Regions from separate parts of the Bacillus pacificus genome, predicted to be linked through region 1. Evidence: riboswitches for the same ligand, from Rfam matches in the RefSeq annotation. Region 1 holds a riboswitch; each other region holds the start of a gene.
What was found. A riboswitch is a leader RNA that binds a small molecule or an ion and turns the genes downstream of it on or off. The one in region 1 is predicted to bind S-adenosylmethionine.

Region 1 (7,985 bases):
ACTTTTTTATTTTTAGACGTAATTCATTTTGAATACGGTATTATTATGGGATTATCGATGATTTTGGGCGCTTATTTTGGATCGAAATTTGCAGTTCAAAAAGGTGTTGGATATGTAAGAACTTTATTCTTGTTAGTAACTATTTTATTGATTAGCAAAAACGTTTTGGAATATACTCATATTTTGTAGAGTTATACATTTGTATAACTCTATTTTTTTATTATATTTTAAAAATTAATTAATTTTTAAAATATAAGTCTAGGAATATTTGAATAAATCTAAATTATCGTGTAGAATAATGTTGTAAAATGTAAACGTTTTTCTAAGGGGAGGCTAAAAATAATGGTAGTAGCATACAAACATGAGCCATTTACAGATTTTTCAGTAGAGGCTAACAAATTAGCGTTTGAAGAAGGTTTAAAGAAAGTAGAATCTTATCTTGGACAAGACTATCCATTAATTATTGGGGGAGAAAAAATCACTACAGAAGACAAAATTGTTTCTGTAAACCCTGCAAATAAAGAGGAACTTGTTGGTCGCGTTTCAAAAGCAAGCCGTGAGTTAGCTGAAAAAGCAATGCAAGTAGCGGATGAAACATTCCAAACTTGGAGAAAGTCAAAACCAGAAATGCGTGCAGACATTTTATTCCGTGCTGCAGCGATCGTTCGTCGTAGAAAACATGAATTCTCTGCTATTCTTGTAAAAGAAGCAGGTAAACCATGGAATGAGGCAGATGCTGATACAGCAGAAGCAATCGATTTTATGGAATATTATGGTCGTCAAATGTTGAAATTAAAAGACGGAATTCCAGTAGAAAGCCGTCCAATTGAATATAATCGTTTCTCTTACATTCCATTAGGAGTAGGTGTTATCATTTCTCCTTGGAACTTCCCATTCGCAATTATGGCAGGTATGACAACAGCTGCTTTAGTTTCTGGTAATACAGTATTACTAAAACCAGCTAGTACAACTCCTGTAGTAGCAGCGAAATTCATGGAAGTATTAGAAGAAGCTGGCTTACCAGCTGGCGTAGTAAACTTCGTACCAGGTAGTGGTTCTGAAGTTGGTGATTACTTAGTAGATCACCCTCGTACACGTTTCATTAGCTTCACTGGATCTCGTGATGTAGGTATCCGTATTTATGAGCGTGCAGCGAAAGTAAACCCAGGCCAAATTTGGTTAAAACGCGTTATCGCTGAAATGGGTGGTAAAGATACAATCGTTGTTGATAAAGAAGCAGATCTTGAATTAGCAGCTAAATCTATCGTTGCATCAGCATTCGGATTCTCAGGACAAAAATGTTCTGCATGTTCTCGTGCAGTAATCCACGAAGATGTATACGATCACGTATTAAATCGTGCTGTTGAATTAACGAAAGAATTAACAGTTGCTAACCCAGCTGTATTAGGTACAAACATGGGTCCTGTTAATGACCAAGCTGCATTCGATAAAGTAATGAGCTATGTTGCAATTGGTAAAGAAGAAGGTAGAATCTTAGCAGGTGGCGAAGGAGACGATTCTAAAGGCTGGTTCATCCAACCAACAATCGTTGCTGACGTTGCAGAAGATGCTCGCCTAATGAAAGAAGAAATCTTCGGACCAGTAGTAGCATTCTGTAAAGCAAAAGACTTTGACCATGCACTTGCGATTGCAAACAATACAGAATACGGTTTAACAGGAGCAGTTATCTCTAACAACCGTGACCATATTGAAAAAGCACGTGAAGACTTCCACGTAGGTAACTTATACTTCAACCGTGGATGTACTGGTGCAATCGTAGGATACCAACCATTTGGTGGCTTTAACATGTCTGGTACAGACTCTAAAGCTGGTGGCCCTGACTACTTAGCACTTCACATGCAAGCAAAAACTACTTCTGAAACTTTATAAGAAATAGTAGAAGAGATCTTCGCAGTCTGCGAAGATCTCTTTTTTCTGCTTATATGTGGATTAAGATACATATAAGCAGAAAAAATAATATAAGGTTTACTTCAGTAAAATAAGGTATATTATATTGGTTGAATAAATTCTCTTTCAAGATAAGAAAAGTAGGTGAACAAAATGGGAAAATATCAATTGGATTATAAAGGTCAGGTAGCTGTCGCAAAGTTTCATGAAAAACAGACGCCTGTCAAGTTTGATAAAAAGCAGCAAATTGAAAAATTGCGTGCGGAGTATTTGAAAAAGAAACAAAAACAAACAGATAAATAGTAGAAGAAACTAGTTAATTTGAATAAAAAACACTTACCATATATTACTATTTGGTAAGTGGAACTAGCTAAACCCTATTCATATCAAGATAAACATGTAAATAGAAACAAAACAATGAGAAAAGTTGACTTATTAGTCACATTTTTTTGTATTCATTTTAAGGATTTCCTGTATAATACAATTTGAAAGAAAATCTATGGTTTGACAAGAAACACTCTTTTCGGTTTTGCTCACTGAAGAGAGTGTTTTTTTGTAGCTAAAAACTCCTCTGTACTCATTACATTTGCATAGACACCATTTAAACTAGCTAAAATTGTGTTATGAATATAAACGGCTGGTATAGTAGCATTCTTAAAAGAAAGGTCTTTTGTAGCACAAGCATCATGTATAACAGTACATTGCAAGCCGAAATCAAAGGCAGCCCTTACGGTAGCATCAATACACATATGAGTCATCATCCCGCATATGACAACGTGTTCAATAGCTAAACGTTGTAATTGCTTTAGAAGATCAGTTTTGCGAAAACTATTTGGATAATGCTTGAGTATAACCGTTTCTTCTCTAAGTGGGCGTACACTTTCATGAATATGTACACCTTCTGTATTGGGGAGGAAAAAAGTAGCGTCCTCTTTTATTGCTACATGTTGGATATGAAAAATAGGTTCGTTTTTCTTTCTAAAGAGCTGTAGTAGCCGACGGGCATATGCGCTTGCTTCGACTGGATTACGTAATTCCATTTTGCCGTGTGGAAAATAATCATTTTGAATATCAATGAGTAAAAGAGCTGTTTTCATATATTTATCTTCCTCCGATTTCATATTCAAATAATGGTATTCAATTAGTAGAGAAGATTATCCTTTTAAAAAATATGCAAGAGGAGAATTTTACATAACTTTAAAGATTACTATTTTTTCTTGAATTTTTCATCTGAAAATTTTAATAAAGAAATAATTAATATTTTTCTAAAAAATATATTGACTCTTATTATTCTGAGTTCTATAATGAGAATTAATTAAACGACAATTAAATCGATACATTCTTATCCAGAGAGGTGGAGGGACTGGCCCTACGATACCTCAGCAACGGGTTTTTTTAATACCGTGCTAACTCCAGCAAGCCTATGAAAGGCTTGGAAGATGAGAAGATGTGAACGAGTACATATAAGTGCTCTCCTTCTTATCTTTATGGTTGATAAGAAGGAGAGCACTTTTTATTTTACCTCGAGAGCTCTGCTTCAAGTTTTCACAGCATATAGGAGGGGAAAAAATGATTTCTTTTAACAATGTAAGTAAAGTATATGAAACAGGTGGGCAATCTGTTCATGCGGTGGAGGATGTAACATTATCAGTTGAGAAAGGCGAAATTTTTGGCATTATCGGTTTTAGTGGCGCTGGAAAGAGTACGTTATTACGCCTAGTAAACATGTTAGAGAGACCAACGGCAGGAACGATTTCAATAGATGATAAAGAGATTACATCATTATCGACGAAAGAATTACGGAAGCTAAGACAAAGAATCGGGATGATTTTTCAAAGTTTTAATTTATTTAATTCAAGAACAGTATTTGGGAATATTGCTTATCCATTAAAGTTAGCGAAAGTACCAAAGAATGAGATAAAAGAAAGAGTAAATGAATTGCTGAAGTTTGTAGGGTTAGAAGATAAAGCAAACAATTACCCAGAGCAGCTATCAGGTGGACAAAAGCAGCGTGTTGGTATTGCTAGAGCGCTCGCAACATCACCAGATATTCTTATATGTGACGAAGCAACATCAGCTTTAGATCCAGAAACAACGACAGAAATTTTGAACTTATTAAAGAAAGTAAATCGAGAATACAACTTAACAATTCTTCTTATTACACATGAAATGCATGTTGTGAAAGAAATTTGTCACCGTGTAGCTGTAATGGAGAAAGGAAAAGTTATTGAAGAAGGAAAACTGTTTGATGTTTTCACACAACCAAAAACAAAGACGACTCAAAACTTTGTACGTTCTGTTATTAATGATCATTTACCGGAAAGTGTTTTAGCAAAAATTCAAAATGGTGGTCAGATTTATCGTCTAACATTTACTGGCGAGGAGACAGGACAGCCAGTACTATCATATATCGCAAAAAACTATAATGTCGATGTAAATGTACTGTACGGAAATATTATTGAACTTCAAAATGTGCTATTTGGAAATCTTCTTGTAGAATTGCAAGGTGAACAGAGGGAAATTCAAAAAGCATTACAACATCTAAGACTGCAAGTGCAGCTGAAGGAGGTAGAAGCTCATGCGAGTTGATTGGAGTATATTTTGGCCGCGCATACTAGATGCAACGGGGGATACTCTCTTAATGGTAATTGTAACCCTTATATTTGCTACAATTCTTGGTATACCTCTAGGTTTACTTATATATGTGACGAGAAAAGGAAACTTTTTAGAAAATAAATGGGTCTTTTCTATTCTTAATATTATCATTAATACAATTCGTCCAATTCCATTCATCATATTCTTAGTAGCTTTAAGCCCGCTAACAAGAAGTGTTATCGGAACGACAATTGGAACGGCGGCAGCAATTTTCCCAATGACGTTAGTTGCATCAATCGGTATTGCTAGAATGGTTGAAACAAATCTTGTTTCTGTTCCGAAAGGGGTAATCGAAGCAGCTCAAGCGATGGGTGCTTCACCAATTAGAATTGTTTTTGAAATCCTTGTACCAGAAGCGTTAGCACCATTAATTTTAGGTGTTACATTTATGACAGTTGGTTTAATTGAATTTTCTGCAGTTGCTGGGCTTGTCGGTGGTGGCGGTCTTGGTGACTTAGCAATGACATATGGTTATCAACGTTTTGATACATCAGTTATGTTCGTAACGGTCGTTTTACTTATTATTCTCGTACAGTTAGCTCAAAATTTAGGAAACTACTTTGCGAAAGTCTTTTTACGCAGATCATAAAAAGAAAGAGGGGAAAGAAAATGAAGAAAATTTTAGCATTTGCATTATCAGCGATTGTAGGGGTTTCAGCGTTAAGCGGTTGCTCAAGTGGAGACACGGGGGCAGGGGCGAAAGAAAAAGTAGTTCGTGTCGGTGTAACTGGAACGGATGGAGACGCTTGGGAAATTTTGAAGAGGAAAGCTGAAAAAGAAGGAATTAAAGTTAAACTGGTTGAGTTCTCTGATTACACGACGCCAAATAAAGCGTTAGCTGATGGAGATATTGAGCTAAACTCATTCCAGCATATTGCTTTCTTAGAGCAATTTAAAAAGGAGCATAAATTAGATATTACAGCTGTTGGTACAACGCAAATTGCACCAATGGGTTTATACTCTGAAAAACATAAGAAAGCAAATGAAATTCCAGATGGTTCTGAAATTGCGATTCCAAATGATCCAACGAACCAAGCACGTGCATTAAAACTTCTTGATGCAGCTGGGTTATTAAAGCTTAAGAAAGACTTTGGCTTATTTGGAGATCCAAGCGGCATTGCTGAAAATCCGAAGAAATTAAAAATTACACCGGTTATCGCACAGCAAACACCTCGTGTATTAAAAGATGTTGCAGCTTCAGTTATTAATAACGGTGTTGCTGGTCAAGCTGGATTAGATCCAGCGAAGGATCCAATTTTCTTAGAAGATCCAAAGAATGAAAATGCGAAGCCATATATTAATATTTTCGCAGCTCGTACGAAAGATAAAGATGATCCAACACTGAAAAAAGTAATTGAACTATATCATTCAAAAGAAGTAACAGAGGCAATTAAGAAAGAAACAAATGATGGTTCCATTTCAGTAGATCTTTCACTTGATGAACTTGAAAAAATTGTGAAATAATGATTGGGTTTAATGGACTAACAGAAGGAACCCCTCCGCTGTTAGTTCGTTCAACATATAATCTACTTAACAAACAAAACAAACCCTAATTCTGTACCTTCCAATTCTGTATAACATAGAATCCAATGTTTGTTAAGTAGAGTAATGGACCAGGAATTTTCCTGGTCTTTTTTATGAATGAAAGTAGTTAGCGAATAGTAAGGTAATCCAAATTATAATGGGGTAAGAAAATAAGCTGAAAAAGAGTGTAATTACGAATTGCTTTTTCTGAATTAAGTGCTTTTGAGATAAAAAAAAGAAAATAGAAAAGATGACAATGAAAGTTGCGGATATTACGCCAGGGTTATAGAAATGATAAATGAAAAACAAAATAATATGTTGAACAGAGTTGAAGAAGATAGCTCCTTGTATAAAAATAATCCAGTATATAGAAGACAAGAAGTTTAGTTGATATAGAAAGACGATAAGTAAGACAAAGAGAGTTAATACAGAAATCGCAATGAAAAATTGTTGGCTAGTTATAAAAGTAATTGAAAATTGATTAGCAAGATATTGTGGCATTTGGAAAGATTCTTCAAGGTTATGAATGAGAAATAACAAGGGAATCATCCAAAGCATAATAGTGGAATGTTTTTTAAACAACTTACATCGCTCCAATATAGAGATAGAAAGCCTAAAAAGGCCCTCTATCCAGAGATATTCATTCGATTATAATATTTTTTAAATTATTTTTATGATGCCCTTGTTCTTTCGGATAAGCAGCTAGCTCCTCTTGTAAAATATTTAGTATTTGCTTAGCTGATTGCTGGATGGGTGCAGGTAACTCTTCTAATATATGCATACCCATTTTTATTTTTGTACGAATTACCTTCCTTATTAATTCCTCATGCATGCACGACACCTCCAAAACGAATGTTTAGTACATCATCTTCAAATTTTGCTCCTTGAATAGAAAGGTGTGTTAACGTTTTGGGTAATGTGATGTTTCGTTTAACAGAACCAGCACGAATGATAAGCTCGTCACCTTTTTGATTTAATGCAAGTTCACTTTTGTTAGAGAAGGGAATGGACAGAACGAAAATATACTCATCGCCATCTTTTTTTACATATTGAGTGCGACCGTTAAATTTTACTTCAGTAGGACAATAATCTTCTTTAAATAAAGCATCTCCAACGCGTTCTAACATAGGTAAGCCAACAACTTCTTGTTCAAACATTGGAGCTTCGTAAATAGGAAGTGGATCAAAACTATTTTGAATTAATGTTTTATATTTCTTTTGAGTATCTTTCCAAGCTTGAAAATAAGGATCGATGACAGTGTTAGGGATGACGCGGTTAATCATAATCGCATCTACGTTATAATCGTATAAATTTAAATACGTAAAGCTACGCTGAGCCTCTTTAATGACCATTTTTTCGGGATTTACAACGATGCGGATACTTGTTACGTCTCGGTTTGATAAAATATCTCTCATTTCTCCAAGTTGTTCAAGTGTATTTGTTAATTCGTCCATAATATCATCGGTTGGAAGGGGGACACCAAGAAGTGGTTGAGCTACAGGGCGAACAACTTTTAAAACTTTTCTTTTAATAGGGAAGAGTTTTTCCATCCACCAGCCGAGCATGTCTGGAAAACTGAGCATTGCTAATGTTTCTCCTGTTGGAGCACAATCAATGATAATAACGTCATATGTGTTTTGTTTATAATAATCGAGTACGCGAAGTAAACTAATTAAATCTTCCATACCGGGAAACATCGTTAACTCTTCGGTTGTAATATCATCAGCTGCTTTGGAAGTGAAAAGTAGTGTAATATATTTCTGTAACTTTCCCCAGTCCTTTTCCATTTCATAAATTGTATTAATTTCTTGTGCCCATAGGTTTTCACGAATTTCTAATGGTTCAGAAGATAGTTTTATACCAAATGAATCTCCTAAACTATGAGCTGGGTCTGTGCT
Region 2 (7,985 bases), 1.0 Mb from region 1:
GCATTACCATAAGAGGGTCTTTTTCTTTAATAAATAGGTCAGTTCCAAATTCAACTGATTGATTTGTTTTAATACCAAGTAAATGAAGTAGCGTTGGTTTAATATCAATTTGACCAGACACTTTAGAAATGACTTTACCTTCTTGACCAGGCACGTGAATGATGAGAGGGACACGTTGTAATTGCATAGAATCAAACGGTGTAATAGCGTCTTTCCCAAGGAACTGAGCCATAGCTGCGTTATGGTTTTCAGAAATACCGTAATGATCTCCATAAATGACAATAACGGAATTATCATACAGACCTTCTTCTTTTAATTGTTTAATAAATTGTTTAAGAGCTTCATCCGTGTAACGAACAGTTGGAAAGTAACGGTTTACAACACCACTTTCTGAATTAAACTCATCAACATATTGATCTTCTGGATTTAGAAGAAATGGAAAATGGTTTGTTAAAGTAATGAATTTTGTATAGAACGGCTGTGGTAAAGATTTTAGCTTTGGAATAGATTGTTCAAAGAACTCTTTATCTTTTAATCCCCAACCGACAGACATTTGTTCTGTGCCTACGTAATCATTTAAATTAAAGTAACGATCATATCCAAGTGCAGGATACATTACATCACGATTCCAAAACGTTTTATCGTTTGAATGGAAGACAGCAGAAGAATATCCGTATTTCTTTAATTGTTCTGGTGTAGCTGTATATTCATTTGTTGCATGAGTAAAGAATACAGAACCGCGGTCTAACGGATAAAGTGAATTTTCAACGATAAATTCAGCATCAGAAGTTTTACCTTGTCCTGTTTGATGATAGAAGTTATCGAAATAAAAGCTATCTTTAATAAATTCATTTAAAAATGGAGTAATTTCTTTTCCATTTATTTTTTTATTAATAACAAAACTTTGTGTAGATTCCATTGAAATTAAAATAACATTTTTGCCTTTTGCAGCTCCAAATAAGTTTTTATCAACTTGCTTATCTTTTGAGTCTGTATAGTTTTTAATTTCAGAGAACCCGTCCCCACTCGCAAATACACGTTCAGCTGAAGATTTAGATTGAAGTGTAATATCAAATAGATGATATGTGTATAACCCTAAATTTTTCACGACAGTTTGACGGTCAAACGAGCGTGAGAACATTTGTGGTTTATAAATAATGGAAACAACAATTTGTAGTGCTAATAGAGCTGTTACACCGCTAAAGAAAGTTCTCTTTTCAGAGCGAGAAAGCGGCGTTTTGTCGCAAAATGATGGGAATTTACGCGAAAGAAACATTAAGATGATCGCATCTGCGAATAACAGTAATGTTTTATACGTAAAGAGTTCTTTTATACTCGTCCCTAAATCAGCCATATTATTTGTTTGAAATAATACTGGGAACGTAACGAAATCGTTATAAAAACCATAAAACATTGCATTTCCAAATAAAATGAATGATAGTATAAAACTAATTCCAACTATAATGCGATTTCGGTGTTTAGATGCAAATAAAGCAAAACCGAAAAATAAAAGTAACGCAGCTAGTGGATTAATAAAAAGCATAAATTCTTCAAAGAAATTATCAATTTTAATATCAAACGCTAGCTTGTACACAATATATGTTTTTATCCATAATAAAACGACTGCAACGAGTGCGAATCGCAGTTTTGGAAACAGACGTTGTAGCATAATATACTCCTCTCCTAAAAAGCATGACGGTTCTTGTGGGCCTATTTGATTAGCGCCTCATTTTATATATACGAACAGTCCTTTATTATTATGTTTATTATACTATGAGTATCATTATACGAAAATAAAAGAGAGTTGTGGACTTTTTTATAACAATTGAGTAGAAAAAGGGCAGTAGGAGACAATAAAATGGAGTTTCTATGTATGATTATTATCGTGCGCGGAAAGAATCGTGTAACAATACGGAGGTTATAATGCGAAAATTATTATATTTTATAGTATGCAGTAGTGTTATACTTTTTGCTTCACCAAGTGTGTCGGTAGCTCAATATGATGCACCTCTTATGGAAGATGCCCTTTATTCTGTGTTATTCCCGAAAATAAATAAAGCAATCGAAAAACAATATGGGAGCTTGAAGCCTTATCAATGCCCGAAAATTATTAGTTTAAAAAAAGTGTATAGCGGTACATATTTATTTCAAGCAGTTATTGAAGTGACAAAGTATGAACGTGTTGCAGGGAAAATTGCGCCACCATTTGAGAAGGTAACGATTACATTTAATAACGAAGAAGGCGAATGGGAAGTGACAAAGGTTTCAGTAAAGCGCTTACCAAACGATACGAAACTAAACTGTAAAAAAGCAATATAAAAAATTGTTTGACAAATAAAATGGTCCTTTGGTATTGTTAATAGCAACAATTAGATGTTTGAAAATTAAATAGACTTACCTCATCTACTCTCAAAGGTAGAGGCCGCGATAGGAAAGAGTAAGCTATGGGAGATTTAATGGAATCTGTGATCATAGGTTGAAAGGGACTATTGCCGAAATATAAGAATAACCATATTATTCATATATTGGGACTGCATTGAATAAATGTAGTACTGTCATAAGATTTATTTTATGGAGAGCTATTTGGAGATGTTGATGCGGTTTCTTATTTTGAGGAGATAACAACTCGTTTATTTTTTCAATATATATTTTTCCTAATAAGAAACGCGTGTGAACATTGTTCCGCGCGTTTTTTGTCTATCTAAAAGCGTGCTGCAATGAATAGAAGATTGGGGTTATGAGTTTTAGAGGAAATAAGGGAGGAATTCAAATGTATTTACACGGCACAAGCCGAATCAATGGGCAAGGACACTTAGAAATTGGAGGGTGCGACACGACGCAGCTAGCAAAACAATACGGAACACCACTTTATGTATACGATGAAGAGTCAATTCGAGGAAAGTGCCGCGCGTTTCATCGTGCTTTTAAAGAAAGTGGGTTCTCTTATCAAGTAGCATATGCAAGCAAGGCGTTCTTGTGCATGGAGATGTGCCGAGTAGCTCGTGAAGAGAATATGTCATTAGATGTTGTTTCTGGAGGAGAATTATATACTGCACTACAAGCAGGATTTCCGGCATCGCGCATTCATTTTCATGGTAATAATAAAACAGATGAAGAAATTGTGATGGCTCTTCAGGCGAATATTGGTTGTTTTGTCGTAGATAACTTCTTAGAATTAGAAATTTTGCATGATTTAGCAGTGCAACATGGGAAATTTGTGAACATATTAATTCGTGTAACGCCCGGAGTAGAGGCGCACACACATGAATATATTACAACAGGTCAAGATGATTCAAAATTTGGGTTTGGCGTGTCAAATGGTCAAGCGATGCAAGCAATTGAGCTTGCTTTACAAAAATCAAATTATAACGTGTTAGGAATTCATTCACATATCGGATCACAAATATTTGAAACGGCTGGCTTTGTGCGAGCGATTGAAGTTCTTCGTCAATTTTTAGAAGCAGTGAGAGAGCGAACAAACTATGTAGTAAAAGTGCTAAATGTAGGGGGAGGATTCGGAATACGCTACACAGAGTCCGATGCACCATTAACTCTTGAGACGTATGTGCGAGCTGTAACAAGTGCAGTGAGAGAACAATTTACAGTATGTAATTATCCATTGCCAGAAATATGGGTTGAGCCAGGTCGTAGCATTGTAGGGGATGCTGGAACGACACTTTATACAGTCGGATCTGTGAAAGACATTCCTGGTATTCGGAAATATGTATCAGTGGATGGTGGGATGACTGATAACTTAAGACCTGCTTTATATAACGCTCGTTATGAAGCGATGTTAGCGAATCGAGGGAATGATGAGAACGAGGAAGTTGTTTCGATTGCAGGGAAATGCTGCGAGAGTGGAGATATGTTAATTTGGGATATTAATCTACCGAAAGTTGCTTCTGCGGATTTACTAGCAATTTCTTGTACTGGGGCATACGGGTACTCGATGGCGAATAATTATAATCGGATTCGTAGACCAGCTGTCGTCTTCGCGAAAGGTGGTACATCACAAATTGTTGTAGAGCGCGAAACATATGAAAATATTATTGGGAACGATCGCATACGTATTAAAGAACTTGTTTAAATGAGGAAAAAGGAGTTGTTCGGATGGGCAATTCCTTTTTTATAAAATAAAATAATTAAAATATATCGGAAAACTAGGATTGAAAAAAATCAGAATTGTGATAAAATACAAATACAAAGCTTATCAAGAGAAGCGGAGGGAACTGGCCCGGCGAAGCTCGGCAACCTGCTTATAGAAAGCAAGGTGCTAAATCCAGCAAAATGGAATCCATTTTGAAAGATAAGGTAAAATATATTACCGAACAGTCTTTTCGAAATGGGAAAGATTTTTTTTATGAATAAAAAGGGGGGCTGTTCGCGTGAGCGTACGGGAACATTTTGAGGAAGTATCTGAGAAAATTGAAGCGATGCTTGCTGATATGAAATATGGTTCAATTACAATTGTTGTGCAAGATGGAAAAGTCATTCAATTAGAGAAAAGTGAAAAAGTACGTTTAAAGTAAAAAGCGCTGACTAGAAAAACTAGAGGCGGTTTTAACCTATTTCATTAGGTTAAAACCGTCTTTTTGCTTTTACAGGGGGAAAAAACATGTTGACGTATGAAACGTGGGAAGAAAATGATGTTTCATTTTCAGAAGAAGATGAAACGAAAGGCGCGTTATCTGTATTAAGTTGGGCTTATAAAGAATATAAAAGTGAAATTGTATACGCATGTAGCTTCGGAGTGGAAGGGATGGTACTGCTGCATCTTATTAACCAAGTAAATCCATCTGCTAAAGTTGTATTTTTAGATACTAACGTACATTTTCAAGAAACATATGAATTAATTCAAAAAGTGCGGGAACGATTTCCTTCATTAAATATTATAGAAAAACAGCCAAAACTTACACTTGATGAACAAGCCGGATTGCATGGTGACAAGCTATGGGAGAGCAATCCTAATCTCTGTTGTAAGATTAGAAAAATTTTGCCTTTAGAAGAATCATTAGCGAATGAAAAAGCGTGGATATCGGGACTGAGGAGGGAACAATCAGAAACCCGTAAGCATACAAAGTTTATAAATCAAGATCATCGCTTTCGATCTATTAAAGTTTGTCCGCTCATTCATTGGACGTGGAAAGAGGTATGGCGATATGTATACAAACATAGTTTGCCGTATAACCCATTACATGACATTGGATATCCAAGTATTGGGTGTGAGAAGTGTACGTTACCTGTAGGAGAGGGTGGCGATTCAAGAGATGGTAGATGGGCCGGGAAAGTAAAAACTGAATGTGGCCTTCATTATCAATAAGGTGAATTTGAAAATAAAGCTAAGAGAGGGTATAGAAAATGAGTACAAGAAACGGATTAATAAATCGAATAGACGAGACATACGACGTATCACAAATTGAAAAAGAAATTGGGCTAGACAACATTGCATTAAGTGATTTAGAACTATTAGCGACAGGGGGATATAGCCCGCTTACTGGTTTTTTAGGAAGGAAAGATTATGATTCGGTTGTAGAAACGCTTCGTTTAAATAATGGAAGTGTTTGGAGTATACCTATTACATTACCAGTAACAGAAGAGGTAGCAGAGACGCTAAAAGTTGGAGAGGAAGTAAAACTTGTTAACGGTGGAAATGTATATGGTGTCATTCAAATAGAAGATATTTTTGTGCCTGATAAGGAAAAAGAAGCGTTACTAGTGTATAAAACGACGGATGAGGCTCATCCAGGAGTGAAAAAATTATACGAACGACCGAACGTTTACGTCGGAGGAGCTATTGTTCTGACGAAACGTTTTGAAAATAATCCGTTTCCTTCTTATCATTTAGATCCAATTGAAACGAGAGAAGAATTTAAAAAACGTGGTTGGAAAACAGTAGTTGGATTCCAGACGAGAAATCCGGTACATCGTGCTCATGAATATATTCAAAAATCTGCTCTTGAAATTGTAGATGGCCTCTTTTTAAATCCGCTCGTTGGGGAAACGAAGTCGGACGATATTCCTGCTGATGTAAGAATGGAAAGTTATGAAGTATTACTTCAAAACTACTATCCGAAAGATCGTGTCTTTTTAAGTGTATTTCCTGCAGCAATGCGTTACGCAGGACCGAGGGAAGCGATATTCCATGCATTAGTCAGAAAGAATTTTGGATGTACCCACTTTATTGTAGGACGCGATCATGCAGGAGTAGGAGATTATTACGGTACTTATGAAGCACAAGAAATTTTTACAAACTTTACAGTAGAAGAGTTAGGGATTACACCGTTATTTTTTGAGCATAGTTTTTACTGCACGAAATGTGAAGCGATGGCTTCAACGAAAACATGCCCGCATGGAAAAGAGGATCATGTCATCTTATCTGGTACGAAAGTAAGAGAACTATTAAGAAACGGTGAGGTTCCGCCAAGTACATTTAGTCGTAGAGAGGTAGTAGAGGTACTAATTAAAGGTTTGAAAAAAGAAGTAGTAACAGAATAGGGAGAGAATGAGATGGATACGAATATTACTTGGCATACAGCTTCTGTTTCAAAAGATGAGAGAAGAGTGAAGAATGGGCATCATAGTTTTGTCATTTGGTTTACTGGTTTATCAGCTTCGGGTAAATCTACAGTAGCGAACGCGGTTGCTCGTAAACTATTTGAAAAGAATATTGGAAACTATGTACTTGATGGAGATAATATACGTCACGGTTTAAATAAAGACTTAGGTTTCTCTGAAAGTGATCGTATGGAAAATATAAGACGAATTGGCGAAGTAGCGAAGCTATTTGTAGATCAAGGGACTGTTGTTCTTACAGCGTTTATTTCACCGTTTCGAGTAGACCGAAACCAAGTTAGAGATCTATTAGCTGCAGATGAATTTATAGAAGTGTTTGTAAAATGTCCAATGGAAGAGTGTGAGAAACGTGATCCGAAAGGACTTTATAAAAAAGCAAGAAAAGGTGATATTAAAGATTTTACAGGTATCGATTCACCGTATGAGGAACCAGAGCAAGCGGAATTAACTGTAGAAACGCACAAGTATTCTATTGAAGAATGTGCAGAACAAATCGTGAAGTACTTACAAGAGCGTAGTTTTATATAGGGGGATAAAAAATGAGTTATGAAAAAGTATGGGCTAACAATGAAAAATTAAATCAAACTGAGAAAAATAAATTAAAAAAAGATGGATTGGAAATCTTTAATGATATTCCTTACTATGCAGAGAATGGCTTCGAATCTATTCCGAAAGAAGAGTGGGACGCATTCAAATGGGCAGGGTTGTACTTACAAAGACCGAAGGAAGCTGGTTATTTTATGATGCGTGTAAATATCCCTTCTGGCATTATTACGAATGCACAGGCAGAAGTGCTTGCTTCTATCGCTGAGGATTATGGACGTGACGTAATAGATATTACGACAAGACAGGCAATTCAGTTTCATTGGTTAGAAATTCATCAAATTCCAGATATTTTTAAAAGATTAGCAAGGGTTGGGTTATCTTCAGCTGGGGCGTGTGGTGATATAACGCGTAATATTACGGGGAATCCACTTGCTGGTATTGATGCAAATGAACTATTTGATACAACTGGCATTGTAAAAGAGGTATATGATTATTTCCAACATAATGAAGAATTTTCTAACTTACCACGTAAATTTAAAATGTCTATTAGTTCTAACATTTATAATTCAGCAAACGCAGAGATTAACTGTGTTGCATTTACACCTGCAACGAAAGAAATAGATGGTGAGAAAAAAGTTGGTTTTCATATAAAAGTAGGCGGTGGGTTATCAGCCCGTCCATATTTAGCTGATGAATTAGATGTATTCGTTTTACCAGAAGAAGTGAAGGCGGTAGCAATTGCGATTGCTACGATATTCCGTGATTTTGGATATCGTGAAAAACGTCATTTAGCCCGTTTGAAATTTCTTGTTGCAGACTGGGGAGCAGAGAAGTTTAAAGAGAAACTAATAGAATATACAGGACCA
Region 3 (7,985 bases), 2.6 Mb from region 1:
CAACTACTTCTTCATAAAATACGATAGATGTTTCTAGGTTTGCAACCATAAGTCCAACGTGTTCGATTCTTCTAACTGGCATGTAGATTCCTTCTTTCTGAAAATTATATACAATATATTATTGAAAATTAAGAAAATAAGCAAGATAAAAACCTTACAAATTTTAGCGTGTTATATGGTATAGTGAGAAAGTATGTTTGGGGAGAAGGAAGGAGATTATACGATGAATACAACTACTCAAACTCCTTCATTATCGGAAACGATGAAAGAGTGGCATTATGCATTAGCATATGAAATTAAACATTGGAAAACGATAGGTGGTAGTAAAATTTCTATCATGAATGGTCGTTTTTTATATACAGATTATGAAAGTACAGTATACGTATTTCAGCTTATTTCGGAAGTAAGCTTACCTGAAGGTTCACCAATTCGAATTGAGTTCGATGGTGAAGAAGCGACAGGGGAAGTATTATCTGTACATGGATTAGAAATAGAACTGAAGTTAAATGATTATATACAAGGTGAAATACGGGAAGCTGTTTTATATAGTGAACCGTGGCAGCTTTTAGAGCAACTACAAGAGCGGTTGAAAGAAGCACGTAAAGATAAGCTAAAACGTAATCGTATAAAGCGTATTGTTGATGGGACGAGCAGTCCGAAACATATGGAGAAGATGAAAAATCCGAAAAATGAATTGGCGTATCGCGCTTTTTATAATCCGACAACGTACGTATGGGGACCGCCTGGAACAGGGAAGTCTTACAATTTATCACGTATTATTTCGGCTCATTATCAAAAAGGAAAGTCGGTACTTGTGTTAGCTCATAGTAATGCAGCAGTGGACGTATTAATGAGTGAAGTAACAAAGCAAATTGAAAAGAAAAAGAAATGGACGCCTGGTGAAATTGTTCGTTACGGTTATAGTCAACACGAACATATACGAAATCATGAAACGTTACTTGCGTCGAAGTTAGTTGAAACGACGAACGGGTCTTGGGGTGAGGAGAGACTCTATTTAGAAGAGACACGACAAGAGCTTCGTGAAAAGATTTTATCATATAAAGCGACATCTGCTGATAAGAAGCGTATACAAGAGATTGAAAGTGATCTTCGAAAGCAAAAAGCGAAAATTAAAGAGGTAGAAAAAGAATACATTGAAAATGCGAAAGTAATCGGCGCAACTTTATCGAAATGTGCCATTGATTCACTTATTTATGAGCGTACATTTGATTTAGTTGTTGTAGATGAAGTAAGTATGGCATATGTTCCACAAATCGCATTAGCTGCATCACTTGGAAAACGTATCGTCGTTTGTGGTGACTTTTTACAGTTACCTCCAATTGCGATGGCGAACCATGAACTCGTTCGAAAATGGCTTGGAGAAGATATGTTTTACCATGCCGGGATTGTTGAGTCTGTTAATAAATCAGAAGCACACCCGAACCTATTTATGCTGCAGGAACAAAGACGTATGCATGCGGATATATCTAAGTTTACAAACTCATTCATTTATAAAAATAGAGTATACGATCATCCGTCTGTTTCAGAGCGTAAAGAACTTGCGCAATTGCAGCCGTTCGCAAATGAGGCGAGTGTTTTATTTGATACGAGCTTAATGGGAGCATTTTCGTTAAAAGACGCTGCTTCAGGGTCTCGTTTTAATATTATGTCTGGTTTAGTAGCGATGCAAATGATGTTAATCGGACTGTTAGACGGTGTTCAATCGATCGGTGTTGTTACACCTTACAGGGCGCAATCCCGCTTTTTATCAACGTGTATGAGAGAAATGTTGCAAAAAACGAAGTATCGTCACATACCTGTTTTAGCGGCAACGGTTCATAAGTTCCAAGGTTCTGAAAGAGATATGATGATATTTGATACAGTGGATAGCTATCCGCAAGAACGACCTGGCGTATTATTCTTTGATCACAAAAACCATCGCCTCGTCAATGTAGCAGTGACAAGAGCGAGAGGGAAGTTCATTCAATTATCAGATTGCCATTATATGCGTAAAAATCTTTCTAGAAAACAAGCGTTATCACAATTAACAGCTCATATAGAACGCCACGGAGATGTGTATGATCGCACGACATCAAGACAATTGTGGGAGCGAAAAATATCGAAACGATTACGTTGGTTTATGGAAATGAATCTGGAAGAGCCGAAAGAGCTATTAAAAGATATTTTAGCTGCAAAACGAAAAATCGTGATTTCACTTCCAAGTACAAAACAAGTGGATAAACGAGTATGGCAAGCGTTAATGCGTACAAATGCGCAAATAACGGTGTATAGTGATGGACCAGTTCCATTGAAAAATGTAAAGTTACAAAGACAAAATAAAGCATTCCCGTTTATCGTAATCGATGATGAAATCTTTTGGGCAGGGGCGCCCCTCACATCTCAAATGATGTTTGAAGGCAGTACGGAATTTCCATACGTATGTGCAAGACTGCAAGCACCTGAGACAATTGGTGTATTAAAAGGGTTTTTAGATATCCGGTAAATTCGGATAGGAATTCCTTGACTTTTATTTGAAATGAACTTAGAATGAATGTAATTTAATATAATTTTATGAAAATTCTTATCACGAGAGGTGGAGGGACTGGCCCTATGAAACCTCGGCAGCGGATTCGTTATGAATACTGTGCCAATTCCAGCAAGGTAACTTGAAAGATAAGAAAGAAGCTCATTTTGACTGTATATACAGAAGCCTCTTTCTATCTTTTAGAAAGAGGCTTTTTTACGTGAAAATAAAAGGAGGAAGAAAAATGGGAGCGACAGGAGTAGCGTCACAAAGAAAAACAATTGAAGAGAGTATCGAAAGAAATAAGGAAAAGTACATAGAAACAAGTCATGATATTCATGCGAATCCGGAGATTGGTAATCAAGAATTTTACGCATCTAGAACGTTAAGTTTATTACTAGGTAGTGCAGGATTTCAGTTGCAGCACAATATAGCTGGACACGAAACGGGATTTATCGCGCGAAAAAGCTCTGGAAAACAAGGGCCAGCAATCGCATTTTTAGCGGAGTACGACGCTTTACCAGGACTTGGCCATGCATGTGGTCACAATTTAATCGGCACAATTAGTGTTGCAGCAGCAATTGCATTATCAGAAACGCTTGAAGAAATTGGGGGAGAAGTTGTCGTGTTTGGAACACCAGCTGAAGAAGGAGGACCGAACGGTAGCGCAAAATCGAGTTATGTAAAGGCGGGTTTATTTAAAAACATTGATGCGGCGCTTATGATTCATCCGAGCGGAAAAACAGCAACAACGAGTCCTTCACTAGCAGTCGATCCACTTGATTTTCATTTTTACGGAAAAACAGCTCATGCTGCAGCTTCACCTGAAGAAGGAATTAACGCATTAGATGCGGTGATTCAGCTGTACAACAGTATTAACGCACTTCGCCAACAACTTCCGTCAGATGTGAAGATTCATGGTGTTATTACAGAAGGCGGAAAAGCACCTAACATTATTCCTGACTACGCCGCAGCAAGATTCTTCATCCGTGCAGCGACGCGAAAAAGATGTGCGGAAGTAACAGAAAAAGTAAAAAATATTGCTCAGGGAGCAGCGTTAGCAACAGGCGCAAAAGTGAAAATCCATCAATTCCAAAATGAAATCGATGAACTACTCGTAACAAAAACATTTAATGAAGTCGTAGCCGAAGAACTAGAATTACAAGGTGAAGACGTAAATCGGAAAGAAAGATTTGGCATCGGCTCAACAGATGCAGGAAATGTAAGCCAAGTCGTACCGACCATTCATCCGTACATTAAAATCGGCCCAGATGATTTAATTGCACATACGAATGAATTTAGAGAAGCAGCGCGTTCAGAATTAGGAGACAAAGCATTAATTACATCGGCAAAAGCGTTAGCAAATACGGCGTATCGATTAATTACGGAAGAAGGGCTGTTAGAGAAGGTGAAGGAAGAGTTTAGAGGGGCGCAGAGGAATCAGGGATAAGTGGTTAAAGGGAGTGGATGATCCACTCCCTTTTCTTTTTTGAGAAAATTTGATGCCAATTCGCTTATTCCTTTATCAGAACGACAATTTCTCCTCGAACTCACTCTTTAATACAATTAAAGGAGACGATAATCCAAATTGCATTAAAGAGTCTAAAAATGTAGCGAGAGAATCCATCGAATCGCTCATGACCTTCATCATATAATTAAACTCCCCGCTAATTCGATATAAATCTGTTACTTCAGAAGCGGTATTACAATATTGGATAAAATCAGAGCATTGGCTCGTTTTAAACATAACGAATGCTTGAATGTTTTTATTAATTTTAGAAGGCTCAAATTTCGTTCGGTAAGCCGCTATAACTCCTTGATCTTCAAGTTTATTAATACGCTCTTTTACAGCAGGCTGCGTCATGGATATGATCCGTCCTATTTCTGAAACGGAAATTCTCGCATTTTCATATAACAAGTTCATAATTTTATGATCGATTTCATCCAGTTTTACTGCGTTTTGCATTGTGTAGCCTCCTTGTTGTGTTTTCTAAAGTGAATTACAAATTATAACTATAATATCATAAGTAAACAAACTAAATTACCTATAAATCTGTATTTATAATTATTGGTGTTTACATGAAAATATAAGTATAGGTTTTTATCAAACGGAAATTTAGGAAGGATGGAAAAAAATGAAGAATCTTGATGGGAAAGTAGCGTTAGTAACAGGGGCGAGTCGAGGAATTGGTCGCGCGATTGCGATGAGATTGGCAAACGACGGTGCATTAGTTGCGATTCACTACGGCCGAAATAAGGCAGCTGCAGATGAAACGATTAGTGAGATTGAATCTAATGGAGGAAAGGCATTCTTAATTGAAGCTCAGCTCAATTCAATTGATGGTGTCAAAAAGCTAGTAGAACAATTAAAGAATGAATTACAAATAAGAGTTGGTACAGCAGAGATTGATATTTTAGTAAACAATGCAGGGATAGGTACACAAGGAACAATTGAAAATACGACCGAAGGGATTTTTGATGAAATTATGGCTGTAAATATTAAGGCGCCGTTCTTCTTGATTCAGCAAACATTACCATTACTGCGAGCAGAAGGACGCATTATCAACATTTCATCAGCTGAAGTACGACTTGGTTTTACAGGCTCAATTGCATACGGTTTAAGTAAAGGGGCATTAAATACGATGACACTTCCTCTTGCTAAACATCTCGGAGAAATAGGTATAACAGTGAATACAATTATGCCTGGATATACGAAGACAGATATGAATGCGAAATTGCTAGATGATCCAGAAATACGAAATTTTGCTACGAATTCATCTGTGTTCGGACGAATAGGGCAAGTTGAAGATATTGCAGATGCAGTAGCATTCCTTGCTTCCTCTGATAGTCGCTGGGTAACGGGGCAAATTTTAGATGTTTCTGGAGGGTTTTGCTTATAGGGGCACTACTCCATACCCATCAAGCTAATCAAGTAAATTACTAGTTATGAAACGATCCTTGTTTCATAACTAGTAATTTATAGAAAGGTAGGGATGATAAAGAAGTCTATTAAAACGTGATTTTTTCGCTAGGAAATTTGAATAAGGGGCTATTTTTCATTATTCGTAATCTAACATAATCAAATTTTATTTTACAGTAACAATAAAATAAAATTATTGACCGCATGGTACAAAAAGGGGTATTCTATTCATGTTATCTTTAAAATGAGAGGAGGATACGATTGAATAAACGCGGCAGACCTCGAGAGTTTGATTATTCCTCAATTGTAGATGTTGCAATGAAAACATTTTGGTTAAGAGGATATGAAGGGTGTTCTACACAAGATTTATGCAGTGATACAGGACTTGGAAAAGGAAGTTTATACAATACTTTCGGTAGTAAACATGAACTGTATAAACAAGTATTAGAACGCTACCATGAAATTGGGATTAGGGAACAAAGGAAATTGTTACATACTTCAATTCCAGTTAAAGAACGATTAAGTAATTTTTTTGAATGGGCATTGAAAGAAGACTTTGAGAATATGGATCAAAAAGGATGTTTATTGATTAATGCCAGTATAGAACGTGCTAAAAACGATTTAATGGTACAAGAAATTTTCTCGAAGCATGTTGAACTTCTTAAACAAGCTATTGAAACAGTGATGGAGGAAGGATTGCAAACAGGTGAAATTTCAAAGAAGCAATCAGCTGAGGAATTAGCTAGTCTGCTTTTAAGCAGTTATTACGGATTCCGTGTTCTTAATGTATCGATGCAAAATCGGATGTTGTCTGAACAAGTTATCAAAGGAACAATAGAGTCTATTTGTGGCGCTTAGTGCGCTCTTTTTTCGCACTATTTTTGTACCAATCATTACAATAATGAATAAGGAGTGTTTTTATGCCATCGATTATATATTTATTAGCTTTAGCAATCTTTTGTATGACTACATCAGAATTTATGGTTGCAGGTATGATGAATGAACTTGCTCTTGCATTCCAGGTTCCTGTATCATCTATTGGGTATTTAATTTCAGCTTATGCAGGAGCAATGGTAATAGGAGGCCCCATTTTAACTGCAATCCTCTTACGAATGCGCAGCAAACAAGCATTATTGTTTTTAATGTTCGTATTTTTAATTGGTCAATCGCTTGGAGCTATTGCTTGGAACTATGATATTATGATGATTTCACGTATTATAACTGGTATTGCTTCAGCTTCAGCTTTTGGAGTTGCGATTTCTTTTTCTGCAACATTGGTCCACTCTGATTCAAGGGGAAAGGCTGCATCAATTGTACTTGCAGGTTTAATGTTCGCAACTGTATTAGGCTTACCTATAACGACCGTTATTTCGCAATATTTTGGCTGGCGTATTAGTTTTGGGGGCGTTTCTGTTCTTGTGCTAGTATCAGGGATTATGATTCAACGGTTATTACCATCATCTTCAAATAAAGAGCAATTAAATTGGAAGGATGAACTTCTGCGATTTAAGAATATTCATCTTTGGGCAGCGTACGTAACAAGTATGTTCATTATTGGTGGTACGTTTGCAGCATTTAGTTATTTCACTCCGATCTTTACAAATGTTACAGGATTTTCAAGCACAAGCATTCCATATTTACTTGCTCTCTATGGTAGTGCGACGGTAATTGGGAATATAATAATTGGCAAATTTGCTGATAAATTTACAATGAAAATACTTATGGGTGGATTAATTATATTAATCATAGCGTTGTCTGTATTTGCTTTAAGTGCAGAGAATAAATACATTGCAGTTATTTCTACGATTTTTATTGGTTTAACTGGTGTAGCATTGAATCCAGCTATGGTTGCGAGGGTGATGAAAACAGCTAGTAATGGAATAATGATAAATACCGTTCATAGTTCTTTTATTACGCTAGGTATTGTTATTGGTTCGTCACTAGGTGGTCTTGGGATCAGTAAAGGATATGGTTTTGTATCTCCGCTATGGATTGGAGCTTGTTTAGCTATCCTTGGGGTAATTTCGTTATTCCCATATTTACATAAAGGAAAGGCAGATTAAGATGTTTAAAATTTCTTTTTCTTAAGTTGATGGGTATGTATGGTGATCTCTATTATAGACAATAGTGAATGAACAATTTCTGGGTTCAGTTCAACTTTATTCAAAATAAGATTTTTTTACGGTAAAATCAATGTTAGTGGAACTTTTTTAATCAAACTTTTTTAAAAATTAACATAAATACTTGCAATATTTAAATTAGTACTATATAGTTCTGGTTATGACAAAGGTAAAATTAATGAATCAAAAACGTGTGATTGAAGTAGCTGCAACATTATTTTTAGAAAAAGGATTTGCTTATACAAGTATGGATGAATTAGTACGTGTAAGCAAAGTTTCAAAGTCTAATGTGTATTATCACTTTTCTAATAAGGAAGTATTATTAGAAGCGGTCGTTGATTATTGGATTGAAATGTATCAATCTGCAATTGATGACGTACTTTCTCAGAATCAATTTTTAGTTGAAGATCGTATCCAACTG
Region 4 (7,985 bases), 170 kb from region 1:
ATATTCTGCATCCACTTCTTCTATCTTCGCATTTTGTGCTTGTAACATTTTCTTCTGCGTTTCATCCATGCTAGTTAACATACTTTCTGTTTCTTGCCCTTTTAATGTAAATTTCAGTTTATATTTATCTCCGCTTTTCTCCATCTTCATTTTATCTAAAACTACTTCCGGTACTTCTAACTTATCTATAATATCTTGAGTTGCTTTCATTCCACCAGCGTTTAATTGCTCCTCTGGTACGGTTATAACTTCTCCCGTATTAGGGTTTTTTACCTCACCAGCAACTTTACCATCCACAGTATACACTACAACATCTGTACCGGAAATATTCATTTCAGAACGAGAATTCTTTGTCTTTGGCTCTAATTGCATCTTAGCCTTTAATATATCCATCTCTGTTCCCTCAGCTTTTACCCCTACACCATATGTCATCGTTACATGTTCTTCATTTTTAAAAGCTTCGTTCGTTTTCTTGAAAACATCCTTCGCCTTTAATTCCTTTTCTTTTTGAACTGATTCTTTTTTCGGCTCATCCGTCTTTGCTGTTTTCTCATTACTACACCCTACCCCTAGACTGATTGCAAGCACTAAACTTGAAATAAAAATAATTTTTTTCACACTGTCGCCCCCTTTCCCAAAATAATATCACCTCTCTTCCTATGAAATCTATATAAATTTTAATCTATATTCGCTATATAGCGACATGTTTAATGAAGACTTTAAATATGATATAAATAACAACAACTCATTTCAGGAGGTCATTATGAAAGCAATCATTTGCACACAGTATGGACCACCTAACGTTCTTCAGCTTCAAAATATAGAGAAACCTACCCCTAAAAAGAACGAAGTATTAGTTAAAATTCATGCAACAAGTGTATCGACTGGAGATTGTAGAATACGCGGATTTAATAGCCCTCTATTATTTTGGATTCCTATGCGGATCATATTAGGTTTTAGAAAACCGAGAAAGCCTATACTCGGTGTAGAGTTATCCGGCGAAATCGAAGAAATAGGAACAGATGTAACTCAATTTAAAAAAGGAGATCAAATTTTTGCATTAACAGAGCTTAATGTCGGTGGTTATGCAGAATATACATGTGTACATGAAAGTGGATTAGTAGCATTAAAACCTACCAATGTAACGTATGAGGAAGCAGCAGTTATTCCCTTTGGCGCAACTTCGGCACTACACTTCCTAAGAAAGGCTCGTATAAAAAGGGGGCAACAAGTACTAATATATGGCGCATCTGGATCAGTAGGAACAGCTGCCGTACAACTTGCTAAATATTTTGGCGCAACCGTTACAGCTGTTTGTAGTCATTCAAATTTTGAACTCGTGCAATCTTTAGGAGCTGACAAAGTAATCGATTATACGAAAGAAGATTTTACTAAGCGAGGGGAATACTATGATGTTATATTTGATGCAGTTGGAAAATATAAAAAATCCTTTTGTAAACAAGTATTAACACCTAATGGAATATATGTATCTGTTAATGGAATGATGGCAAAGGTAAGTAAAGAGGATATGATTCTACTAAAAAAACTAACTGAAACAGAACATTTAAAACCTGTTATTGATAGAACTTACCGATTAGAAGAAATTGCTGAAGCTCATATGTATGTGGAAAAGGGACATAAGAAAGGTAACGTTTCGATTACCTTAAAATAAAATATATTCAGAAAATAATGTTGACAATTCTTTTTGTAAGATTTACTATTAGTACCATATCAAAAAACTACATACACATACTCTTATCAAGAGTGGCGGAGGGACTGGCCCGATGATGCCCGGCAACCGAGCTTATAACGTATAAGCTAAGGTGCTAATTCCTGCAAAACGAGTTTTCGTTTTGGAAGATAAGAGAGGAATCTATTTTGTCTATTCGGCACCTCTCTTATTTTTGAGAGGTGCTTTTTATTTTGGAACGTATATTTAAGGGGGAATTATAGATGAAGAAAGTATTATTAAGCATTGTAAGTGGGGCTGTATTATTATTAAGCGCATGTAGCGGGAGTTCAGATAAAGAAGTAAAAGCGTTAGATGAGAAAAAGATTACTGTCGGTGTAACAGGAGGGCCGCATGAACAAATTTTTGAAAAGGTAAAAGAAGTAGCAGCGAAAGACGGTCTCGAAATTGATATAAAAGTATTTAATGATTATGTAGCACCGAACGTATCCCTCGATGAAAAAAGCCTTGATGTAAATAGCTATCAAACAAAATCATATTTAGACGTATTTAAAGCGGAACGTAATATGAAATTAACCGAAGTATTTTCAACAGTAACATTCCCTATGGGCGTATATTCTAAAGACATAAAAGATGTAAAAGAATTAAAAGAGGGCGATGCAATTGCTGTACCGAATGACCCAACGAATGAACTTCGAGCTTTAAAACTATTTGAAAAAGCAGGTATTTTAAAAGTTGACCCAAAGGCTACAGAAAAAGCGACTGCAAAAGATGTAATTGAAAATCCAAAAAATTTAAAGATTGTTGAATTAGAGGCATCTCAATTACCAACACAACTAAGTGAAGTAAAAGCAGCTGCAATTAATACAAACTTTGCATTAGGTGCAAAATTAAGCCCTGCAAAAGACTCTATCTTCCGCGAGGGGAAAGATTCACCATATGTGAACTGGATCGTTGTTCGTACTGAAAATAAAGATGATGCTGTTATAAATAAACTAAAGAAAGCTTATCAATCTAAAGAAGTAAAAGAATTTATCGAGAAAAAATTTGATGGTTCTGTTTTACCGTCTTGGTAGGAGCTGACGATAATGATTGAATTGAAAAATGTATCCAAAGTATTTACAACAAAAAAAGGGAATGTGGAAGCTCTTAAGTCTACTTCCCTTCAAGTAAAAAAGGGTGAAGTATTTGGAATCATTGGATATAGTGGCGCTGGCAAAAGTACGTTAATTCGATGTGTAAATTTATTAGAAAAACCAACGACAGGAAATATCATTGTAAACAGCCAAGACTTAACAACTTTATCAGCAAAGGAACTAGCAAAAGCGAGACAAAAAATCGGGATGATTTTTCAAGGATTCAATTTACTTAAAACTGTTACCGTTTATGAAAATATCGCATTACCGTTACGTCTTGCTGGCATTCCAAAAGTAGAAATTGAAAAAAGAGTAGAAAAGTATTTACGCATTGTCGATCTTTTTACTCGAAAGGATGCCTATCCAAGTGAACTTTCTGGTGGCCAGAAACAACGTGTTGCCATTGCACGTGCACTATCACATGAACCTGAAGTGTTATTAAGCGACGAAGCAACGAGTGCTTTAGATCCAGAAACAACTGATTCTATTCTTGACCTCTTATTAAAGATTAATGAAGAAATCGGGATCACAATTTTATTAATTACACATGAAATGAACGTTATCCAGCGTATATGTGACCGGGTTGCTGTTATGGAACATGGATCAGTAGTCGAAAGTGGGACTGTGAAGGATATATTCACAAGCCCACAACATATAACGACGAAAAAATTTGTAAATAGTGCATTTGCAGCAAAAATTCCAGAAGACGTACAAAAAGAACTTCAAACTACTGGTGAAATTGTAACTCTTTCTTTTATAGGAAATTCTTCAGGAGAACCAGCATTAGCTATCGCTACAAAACGTTTCCAAGTATATCCGAATATTTTATCCGGTAATATTACTCAATTAAAACATGAAGCATACGGGAAACTTGTCATTCATATGCAAGGGGAACAAAATGAAATCAACCGTGCTTTATCATTTTTACAAGAACAAGGAATCATCGTAGAAGGAGGTAGAACAGACCATGGAAAACAAGTCCTTTTTGGATGAATGGGGTAAAGTTATATGGGAGGCGACCATACAAACCTTTCAAATGACATCTATTTCATTACTCATCTCGATCCTTATTGCACTGCCACTTGGTGTCACACTTGTTTTAACGAGACCTGGTGGACAGCGAGAAAACAAAATCATTTATCCAATTCTTAATACAATTATTAATATCATTCGCTCTCTTCCATTTATCATTCTATTATTCTTCATTCTACCTTTTACAAAATTTCTAATGGGAACATCCATTGGTGTGCAAGGTGTTATCGTACCGCTTGTCGTCTTCACTGCTCCCTATATCGCAAGATTGATGGAGACCGCATTATTAGAAGTCGATCGTGGTGTGATTGAAGCTTACCAAGCGATGGGCGTTTCTACTATAAAAATTATTTGGCACGTCATGGTGAAAGAAGCTCGTCCCTCCCTTGTACTTGGATTAACAATTGCAACGATTGGCTTAATCGGCGCAACAGCAATGGCTGGTCTTGTCGGTGCTGGTGGACTAGGGGACTTAGCATATCGCTTCGGGCATTTACGCTATGAACCTGAAGTAATGTATGCAACTGTCTTTATTTTAATTATCCTCGTACAAGGATTGCAGTCTTTAGGGAATGGTGTTGCACGAAGATTGAAGAAAGATTAAAAAAGAAGGTATCTCACCAGTGTGAGATACCTTCTTTTTATCTTTTAAATCCACCTTCTGAATGAATAACTTGTCCCGTAATCCACTCTGCTTCTTCGCTTACTAAAAACTTAATGAGTCTTGCTGCATCCCTTGGTTCACCAATTCTGCCAAAAGGAAACATCGGCTTTAATCCTTGCTTTATCTCTTCAGTCATCCAGCCAGTATCGGTTGGACCTGGGTTAATTGCATTCACTGTTATTCCTAAATGAGCTACCTCGGCTGACAACGAATTAGTAAGAGCATCAATAGCTCCCTTCGTTGTTGCATACGCCAGTTCTCCAACCATAGGTCCTTGAAATTGCCCCGAAGTCATATTCACAATTCTACCACCAGATTTCTTATCAAATCCTCGGGCAAATTGACTACTTAACAATGTAGTCGCACGAACATTGACCATGTAGTGCTTATCTAATTCTTCAGCAGTCAAATTAGAGAAGTCATTATTCATAGAATACGCTGCATTATTAATTAATATATGAGGGTAACCTAGTTGTTCAGTAACTTTATTTATAAGCTCTTTCGGCGCATCATTCTGAGTTAAATCTAACTCCATGCTCGATACTTTCACACCGTTTTTTAGTAACTCTTCTTTTAATTGTATTTGTTCACTTTGATCAACGCCCCAAGGCATCTCTTTATCGTACGCTGTCCAATACGTAAAAAATATATCGTATCCTGCTCCAGCTAATTCTTTACAAATCGCTGCGCCTATACCATCTAGACGACTTACACCTGTAACGACTGCTATTTTATTTTTTAATTGATTCATCATATACTCCTCCAATTTAAAGGACGCATACTTTATATAAGAGATATGAATTTCCCTACACATTATCCTTACAAAAGGGATGTACAAGCCAAATATGCGGTCCTTGCATGATTTACAGATAGCTAAATAAACCCTCACTTACGAGAGAAAAATTTATCTATCTAGTTTCTAATCATTACAAGCTCATCCACATATTGAGTCCTTGTCTCCTTTCCGTATATCTCCAAATTTCATTTTAACATTAAAGATTTAATATTTCAAAAAATGAAATGATTACTCCTATTCATGAAGTATCATGTACTATAAAACGTAGTTAATAACGAATTTGCATTTAAGTGTATACATTTACTATTACCTATCCGTTGTATAAGTGTAGGGAGGAAAAATGATGAGAAAAGAAAATATATTGACCTCCTATCTTATCAATTTAGGGGAGGAAGTGTTCAAACTATTACTAGCGAAAGGGGCTATAAAAGAAGGCGCAGAAGACATCATCCAAAATACTTTCTATAAAGTATACACATTGCTAGATAGCTTAACCGAGGATAACATACGTCCATGGTTTTTCAGAGTCGCATTAAATGAATACATTGACTTAAAGAGAAAAAAGAGCAACAGAACATCTATTTAACTGAAGAGATTTATTCAAAATTACAATATACAGACCGAGAACTGGATGCTGTTTTAAATAAAGATGAGATTTTCTATCTATATATAAAACCAGAGAAATAATAAGAAAAGAGCCTAAGTATAGGCTCTTTTCTTACTTACTCCAAATTTAAACTCTTAACGAACCACGAAATCCTCTAGCAGCATAGTATGAATCTGCTCCATTGTGGTACACAAAAACGTGTCCAAAGCGATAATCGCAAAATAGAGCTCCACCAAGCTCTCTAATATCTGAAGGCGTTTGTACCCAGCTTGATGATTTCATATCGAACTCCCCAAGTTGTTGCAACTGTCGATATTGTTCTTCTGTTAATAGTTCAATACCCATAGCAGTTGCCACATCAATAACGTTATTTTCCGGTTTATGCTTCTTTCTTGCTTCTAACGCTTCAAGATCATAACAAAGGCTTCTACGACCTTTAGGACTCTCCTTTGAGCAATCGCAGAAAATATACTCGTCCTTCTCTTCATCATAACCAACAACATCCGGCTCACCGCCTGTTACTTCCATTTCATTAAGTGACCATAATTTTTCAGCATTAGCTTCTATCTTCGCTTCAACTTTAGCCCATTCAAGACCTTCATGGCGGTTCATGTTTTTCTCAAAACGAGCTTGTAATGCTTTTAATAGTTCTTCACGTTGTTCTACAGATAACTCATTTTTATTCGCTGTCATATTCGTCCTCCGAATTACGTTTCCTTATAATCATAATGGTTTGCATACAGTTTACAACAATCTGACCCGATTACACAACGAAAAATCCCTGTACGAATATCCATTATATAGTACGAAATCCCTCCATACTTTCCCCAAGAATATAATGTGAAAACCACATCAAGTTCTGTTTCATAATAGCTACATTCATTCCTGGCTGATCAGAACTATATGCCATTCCTTTAAATATCATTAATTCTGTATCAACTTCCATTTCTCTTAATCCTTCATATAGCTCATATGCATTTGTAATGGGAATTCTTACATCCTTTTCTCCGTGTTGAATTAACGTAGGCGTACAGGCTGATTTAATATATGTCATTGGTGATGTCTTCTTATATATCTCTGGGTCATTCCATGGATTATTTCCTAAATACATGCTAATAAAGTAAGGGATATCGGTATTTACATAATGGGTACTCCAGTTCGTAATTCCGCCTCCAACTGAAATAGCTTTAAATCTACTGCTAAATGTCGAACAGAAAGCTGATATATATCCTCCGTTACTCCATCCCATAGCTCCTACTCTATCTTTATCTACAATCCCTTGTTCAACTAGTGCATCCACTCCAGATATAACATCATCATAATCAGCAATTCCTTGTTTTCTATAGTTTGCTTTTAAAAACTCATTACCGTAACCAGAACTTCCTCTATAGTTTGGTTCTAAAACGATAAAGCCTTTTTCAACAAACTGTTCAATCGGATATTTCTCATTGAAGCAGTCTGAAAATATCGGAAAGGATGCCCAAGCCGGACCTCCATGAATTACTACTAATAAAGGATATTTTTTATTTGCGTCAAACTCTACTGGGATTGATAAAATACCCTCTATTTCAAGACCATCACTATTTTTCCACGAGATGATTTCCCTGTTACTTTTAAGCTTCCCGTCGAAAAAGCTATTTTCATTCGTTATTTTTTTATCATCCAAATAGATTTCAAAGGTTTCATTTGTTATAGCCTTACTATAGGTTATATGATTTCCATCCTTTGTTATAGAGGCATCCATTATAAAACCATCTACGTTGTCACTTAATACTTCCATAGTGCTATCTTCAGCTAGTAATCCAATACGATAATTCGTTTTATCCTGCCATCTAATTAAAATTCCTTTAGCTGTCCACTGTAATGGCATAACCGTACTATCAAAGTTTGTTAAGGGCTGAATTACCTCTCCAGTATGCATATCATATATCTCTAATGTACTCTCTTGTATATGGTTTCTATAATACTCCTTCTCTCTTATGCTTGCTGCGTAGCACATTTTACTGCCCTCAGGAGAAAAGCAAACGCTCCCGCCCAACAACCTATCTACATTCATCTTT

Region 2: linked by a shared signal. The riboswitch ahead of LMD38_RS19245 (YezD family protein) and the one ahead of LMD38_RS24345 (methionine ABC transporter ATP-binding protein) in region 1 are both predicted to bind S-adenosylmethionine.
Region 3: linked by a shared signal. The riboswitch ahead of LMD38_RS11135 (M20 family metallopeptidase) and the one ahead of LMD38_RS24345 (methionine ABC transporter ATP-binding protein) in region 1 are both predicted to bind S-adenosylmethionine.
Region 4: linked by a shared signal. The riboswitch ahead of LMD38_RS25145 (MetQ/NlpA family ABC transporter substrate-binding protein) and the one ahead of LMD38_RS24345 (methionine ABC transporter ATP-binding protein) in region 1 are both predicted to bind S-adenosylmethionine.

What each region holds. Positions count from the first base shown of each region.
Region 1 is NZ_CP086328.1:4,723,881-4,731,865, reverse strand. Features, by position in the region: gene LMD38_RS24365 (TSUP family transporter) at 1-189, shown strand, start outside; gene pruA (L-glutamate gamma-semialdehyde dehydrogenase) at 343-1,890, shown strand; gene LMD38_RS24355 (hypothetical protein) at 2,062-2,211, shown strand; gene LMD38_RS24350 (cysteine hydrolase family protein) at 2,442-3,005, opposite strand; SAM riboswitch class I at 3,248-3,354, shown strand; gene LMD38_RS24345 (methionine ABC transporter ATP-binding protein) at 3,478-4,497, shown strand; gene LMD38_RS24340 (methionine ABC transporter permease) at 4,487-5,152, shown strand; gene LMD38_RS24335 (MetQ/NlpA family ABC transporter substrate-binding protein) at 5,173-6,027, shown strand; gene LMD38_RS24330 (HXXEE domain-containing protein) at 6,199-6,669, opposite strand; gene LMD38_RS24325 (DUF3926 domain-containing protein) at 6,728-6,919, opposite strand; gene LMD38_RS24320 (ArsA family ATPase) at 6,912-7,985, opposite strand, start outside.
Region 2 is NZ_CP086328.1:3,709,008-3,716,992, reverse strand. Features, by position in the region: gene LMD38_RS19260 (LTA synthase family protein) at 1-1,669, opposite strand, end outside; gene LMD38_RS19255 (DUF3888 domain-containing protein) at 1,870-2,319, shown strand; lysine riboswitch at 2,409-2,590, shown strand; gene lysA (diaminopimelate decarboxylase) at 2,771-4,087, shown strand; SAM riboswitch class I at 4,205-4,313, shown strand; gene LMD38_RS19245 (YezD family protein) at 4,386-4,529, shown strand; gene cysH (phosphoadenylyl-sulfate reductase) at 4,616-5,320, shown strand; gene sat (sulfate adenylyltransferase) at 5,359-6,495, shown strand; gene cysC (adenylyl-sulfate kinase) at 6,508-7,101, shown strand; gene LMD38_RS19225 (nitrite/sulfite reductase) at 7,113-7,985, shown strand, end outside.
Region 3 is NZ_CP086328.1:2,130,466-2,138,450, forward strand. Features, by position in the region: gene LMD38_RS11125 (VOC family protein) at 1-82, opposite strand, end outside; gene LMD38_RS11130 (AAA domain-containing protein) at 194-2,503, shown strand; SAM riboswitch class I at 2,579-2,680, shown strand; gene LMD38_RS11135 (M20 family metallopeptidase) at 2,769-3,974, shown strand; gene LMD38_RS11140 (Lrp/AsnC family transcriptional regulator) at 4,050-4,490, opposite strand; gene LMD38_RS11145 (SDR family oxidoreductase) at 4,660-5,424, shown strand; gene LMD38_RS11150 (TetR/AcrR family transcriptional regulator) at 5,706-6,302, shown strand; gene LMD38_RS11155 (MFS transporter) at 6,365-7,507, shown strand; gene LMD38_RS11160 (TetR/AcrR family transcriptional regulator) at 7,743-7,985, shown strand, end outside.
Region 4 is NZ_CP086328.1:4,890,490-4,898,474, forward strand. Features, by position in the region: gene LMD38_RS25135 (DUF6612 family protein) at 1-618, opposite strand, end outside; gene LMD38_RS25140 (NAD(P)-dependent alcohol dehydrogenase) at 764-1,672, shown strand; SAM riboswitch class I at 1,753-1,867, shown strand; gene LMD38_RS25145 (MetQ/NlpA family ABC transporter substrate-binding protein) at 1,954-2,766, shown strand; gene LMD38_RS25150 (methionine ABC transporter ATP-binding protein) at 2,779-3,819, shown strand; gene LMD38_RS25155 (methionine ABC transporter permease) at 3,794-4,462, shown strand; gene LMD38_RS25160 (SDR family oxidoreductase) at 4,500-5,276, opposite strand; partial or broken gene LMD38_RS25165 (RNA polymerase sigma factor) at 5,662-5,984, shown strand; gene LMD38_RS25170 (DUF4256 domain-containing protein) at 6,052-6,618, opposite strand; gene LMD38_RS25175 (S9 family peptidase) at 6,722-7,985, opposite strand, start outside.